One region of the Citrobacter freundii complex sp. 2025EL-00176 genome, then DNA from elsewhere that is predicted to be linked to it. Evidence: predicted binding sites of a transcription regulator. Region 1 holds the regulator's gene; the other holds the start of a gene.
The links. The regulator PhoB, encoded in region 1, activates phosphate uptake and scavenging genes when phosphate is short. The targets are predictions, from matches to a motif close to CTGTCATAAAACTGNCNNAT.
Positions count from the first base shown of each region.

Region 2: a site for PhoB is predicted at 736-755, ahead of ACVXHP_RS22865 (MIP/aquaporin family protein). Genes of this name have one in related genera too.

Region 1 is NZ_JBRYHT010000012.1:22,866-25,070, reverse strand. Features, by position in the region: gene phoR (phosphate regulon sensor histidine kinase PhoR) at 1-619, opposite strand, end outside; gene phoB (phosphate response regulator transcription factor PhoB) at 670-1,359, opposite strand; gene sbcD (exonuclease subunit SbcD) at 1,549-2,205, shown strand, end outside.
Region 2 is NZ_JBRYHT010000020.1:10,262-12,466, reverse strand. Features, by position in the region: gene rraA (ribonuclease E activity regulator RraA) at 1-90, shown strand, start outside; gene zapB (septal ring assembly protein ZapB) at 307-552, opposite strand; gene ACVXHP_RS22865 (MIP/aquaporin family protein) at 981-1,826, shown strand; gene glpK (glycerol kinase GlpK) at 1,849-2,205, shown strand, end outside.

The DNA.
Region 1 (2,205 bases):
AGTTACGCCGCGAACCTTCCAGTTGGTGCATCTGGGTTACATCGCGCGCAACCATCAGCAATTGCTTGTCGGTATAGGGCATCACGCGAATTTCCAGATGCCGTCCGGTATTGAGCACCAGATTGATTGGCCGACTAAAATCACGCGTTTTCAGATATTGCGTGAACTCCGGGTAGCGCAGCAGGTTAAGAATATTTTGCCCGCTATCGTCCGGCCAGCGCAGTCCCAGAACCTGCTGGGCCAGACCGTTGCACCAGAAAATGCCGCCCTCTTCAGTCGTCAACACCACCGCGTCGGGTAGCGATTCCGCTCCACTGCGAAAACGTTTAATCAGATTACCCAGTTCCCGACGGCGCTTTTTGTTACGCAGCTGCATTTGATGCAGCCCGTACAGCAACGGCTCCCAACTTCCACGCCCCGGCGGCGGCGTCATACTTCTGTCGACCCATAACCACCAGGACAAGCGTAATAAATTCCAGAAATGCCAGACAAGCAGGCCGGTTACCGACGCCAGCAAAAACCAGGGCAGGTAACCAAAAAAAGCACTAAGGATAAACGCCGGTATGCAGCAGAGGATCAGCTCCAGTACCAGCCTTTTCCATGACAATCGTTCTAGCAAACGTCTTACTCCATTAACAGCCTAATCCCTCAGGCCCATATTCATGTCAGTCAGAAGCGGGTCGAAAAACGATATCCCGTCCCACGAACTGTCTGCACCATACGATCGTGTCCACTGTGCTCCAGCGCTTTACGCAAGCGGCGGATATGCACATCCACTGTCCGGTCTTCCACGTACACGTTGGTACCCCAGACATGATTGAGTAATTGCTCACGGCTATAGACGCGTTCCGGATGGGTCATAAAGAAGTGCAACAGTTTGAATTCTGTCGGCCCCATATCCAGCGGATCCTCGCCGGTCATCACGCGATGCGAGGTTGGATCAAGGCTCAGCCCCTGCATCTCAATAACCTCTTCCACCGCCATGGGGGAAATACGACGCAGAACCGCTTTAATACGCGCCACCAGCTCCTTGGGAGAAAACGGCTTGGTAATATAATCATCCGCGCCGGTTTCCAGACCCCGGACGCGATCTTCCTCTTCTCCCCTCGCCGTCAGCATCATTACGGGAATATCCCGCGTCATCGCTTCGCGCTTGAGATGTTTAATAAACTGTAGGCCCGAGCCGCCGGGTAGCATCCAGTCAAGCAGGACGAGATCCGGCCAGGGTTCATTGAGTTGGTTCACAGCACTGTCATAGTCTTCGGCTTCTACGGGTTGAAAACCGTTTTGCTCGAGCACGAAGCAGACCATTTCACGAATTGGAGCTTCATCTTCTACGACCAGAATACGTCTCGCCATGATTTGCCCTGTTTATAATTAAATCGTTTGCCATCAATACGGTGCCATTATGCGTCAGTTTTATGACAGATTTATGAAAAGATAGTCCAGGTTTAACGCAGCCCTGTGAATTATGACAGCCCTTAAACAAGATATTACCGTCCTTGCAGGGTTATAATCCCGCCACTGTTTTATCGTCATGGAACTCTTATGCGCATCCTTCATACGTCTGACTGGCATCTGGGCCAAAATTTCTACAGCAAGAGCCGCGCCGCTGAACACCAGGCCTTTCTCGACTGGCTGCTGGAAACGGCACAATCCCAGCAGGTGGATGCCATTATTGTGGCAGGCGATATTTTCGATACCGGCTCGCCGCCAAGCTATGCCCGTGAGCTGTATAACCGTTTCGTCGTTAATCTGCAGCAAACCGGCTGTCATCTGGTGGTGCTGGCAGGTAACCACGACTCCGTCGCCACGCTCAACGAATCCCGCGATATTCTGGCGTTTCTCAACACCACGGTGATCGCCAGCGCAGGCCATACGCCGCAGGTATTGTCTCAACGCGACGGCACGCCGGGTGCGATCCTGTGTCCGGTTCCTTTTTTACGACCGCGCGACATCATTACCAGCCAGGCCGGACTGACCGGACAAGAGAAACAGCAGCATTTGCTGTCGGCTATTACCGACTATTACCATCAGCAATATCAGGACGCCTGTACGCTGCGCGGCGCCCAAAATCTGCCCATCATTGCGACCGGGCATCTGACCACCGTTGGCGCCAGCAAAAGTGACGCCGTACGTGACATTTATATCGGTACGCTGGACGCCTTTCCGGCGCAAAACTTCCCACCGGCCGATTATATCGCG
Region 2 (2,205 bases), on a different contig from region 1:
TTTGGCGGCGTGACGTTCTTCTCCGGCGACCACCTGTACGCCGACAACACCGGGATAATCCTCTCCGAAGACCCGCTCGATATCGAGTGATCAAAAAGGCACCGCAAGGTGCCTTTTTTATACGTTGTCGCTGATTGCCGGATGTCGGCTTACGCCTTATCCGGCCTACAAAGAGGAGCGATTACGCGAAAGATTTCGTGTTGTAGCAAGGCGGCAAACGAAGGTATCCCCAGGAACGTAGTAAACTACGTGACTGGGGTAACTGAGCGCAGCCAACACAGCTACGGCGCGAAAGATGAAGCGTAATTAGACTTCTTCCATACGACCTAAAAGGGCATGCAGACGATCCTGCCAGCCGTTCTGCTGTTCTTTCAGATTGTTGTTCTCACGCTCCAGTTCTTCACGCTGCTGCTGTGCAGACTGAACTTCCTGCGACAGTGAGTTGTTCTTTTCTTTCAGCTCTTCGATTTCCATCTGCAACAGCGTGATGGTATCAATCGCCTGCTGTACTTTTGCTTCCAGTTTCTCAAACACTTCTAATGACATCGTCATACCTCTCCTGAATTGCAAGGCGTTGATGGATAAAAATCCTCGTCCCGATAACCGGCGACGCCTTAATAAAAACGAGCGCACTCTACTTAACACCGATTGTATGAAGCCGCGTCATCCCTGTCCAGCGGCATCCCGCGCAGATTGCGGTTTGCAACACTTTTAGTCTTTCTCCTGGTGACATGACTGTCATAACGCTTAAGTGTTAAGAGATTGTTCGGTGAAATGATTCAGCTCACACTATTTTTGTATAACAAATACCGCGGAATGGCGCGAAAACGCTCATTTTGTTGATGCAGTACACACATTTTAATTTCGATATTTCTCGTTTTTGAGCGTTAACGATAAATTAACAGTGTGCCTACCGGCTCCGGGGATGTCAGTGACCTTCTCGCACACAATAAACATTAAACTCTCTTCAGGATCCGATTATGAGTCAAACATCAACCTTAAAAGGCCAGTGCATTGCTGAATTCCTCGGTACCGGGTTGTTGATTTTCTTCGGTGTGGGCTGTGTCGCTGCACTCAAAGTGGCCGGGGCTACTTTTGGTCAGTGGGAAATCAGCATCATCTGGGGTCTGGGGGTAGCGATGGCTATCTATCTGACCGCAGGCGTTTCTGGTGCACACCTGAATCCAGCGGTCACCATCGCACTCTGGCTGTTTGCCTGTTTTGATAAACGCAAAGTCGTCCCTTTTATTATTTCGCAAATTGCCGGCGCCTTTTGCGCAGCGGCACTGGTTTACGGGCTTTATTACAATCTTTTCCTCGATTTCGAACAAACCAACCATATCGTGCGTGGCAGTACGGAAAGCCTGGGTCTGGCAGGTACTTTCTCCACCTATCCGAACCCGCATATCAATTTTGTGCAGGCCTTCGCGGTTGAAATGGTCATTACCGCTATTCTAATGGGGCTTATTCTGGCCCTGACCGACGATGGTAACGGTGTACCTCGTGGTCCGCTGGCACCACTGCTGATCGGCTTACTGATTGCCGTTATTGGTGCTTCCATGGGTCCGCTAACCGGTTTTGCGATGAACCCGGCGCGTGACTTCGGACCGAAACTCTTCGCCGGACTGGCCGGATGGGGTGAGATTGCCTTCACCGGTGGTCGTGATATCCCTTACTTCCTGGTACCGGTGTTTGGCCCAATTACCGGCGCAATTTTAGGCGCATGGGCCTACCGCAAACTGATTGGTCGTCATTTGCCGTGCGATGTCTGCGCGATTGAAGAAAAAGACGTTGCGGCCAACACTCAACAAAAAGCTTCGCAGTAATGTGACTACGGGACAAAAAATTATGACTGAAAAAAAATATATCGTTGCGCTCGACCAGGGCACCACCAGCTCCCGCGCGGTCGTAATGGACCACGATGCGAATATCGTTGCCGTTTCACAGCGCGAATTCGAGCAAATCTACCCGAAAGCCGGTTGGGTAGAACACGACCCAATGGAAATTTGGGCAACCCAAAGCTCCACGCTGGTAGAAGTGCTGGCGAAAGCCGATATCAGTTCCGATGAAATTGCCGCGATCGGTATTACCAACCAGCGTGAAACCACCATCGTCTGGGAACGTGAGACCGGTAAACCTATCTATAACGCCATTGTGTGGCAGTGTCGTCGTACCGCGGATATCTGCGAAAAGCTCAAGCGCGAC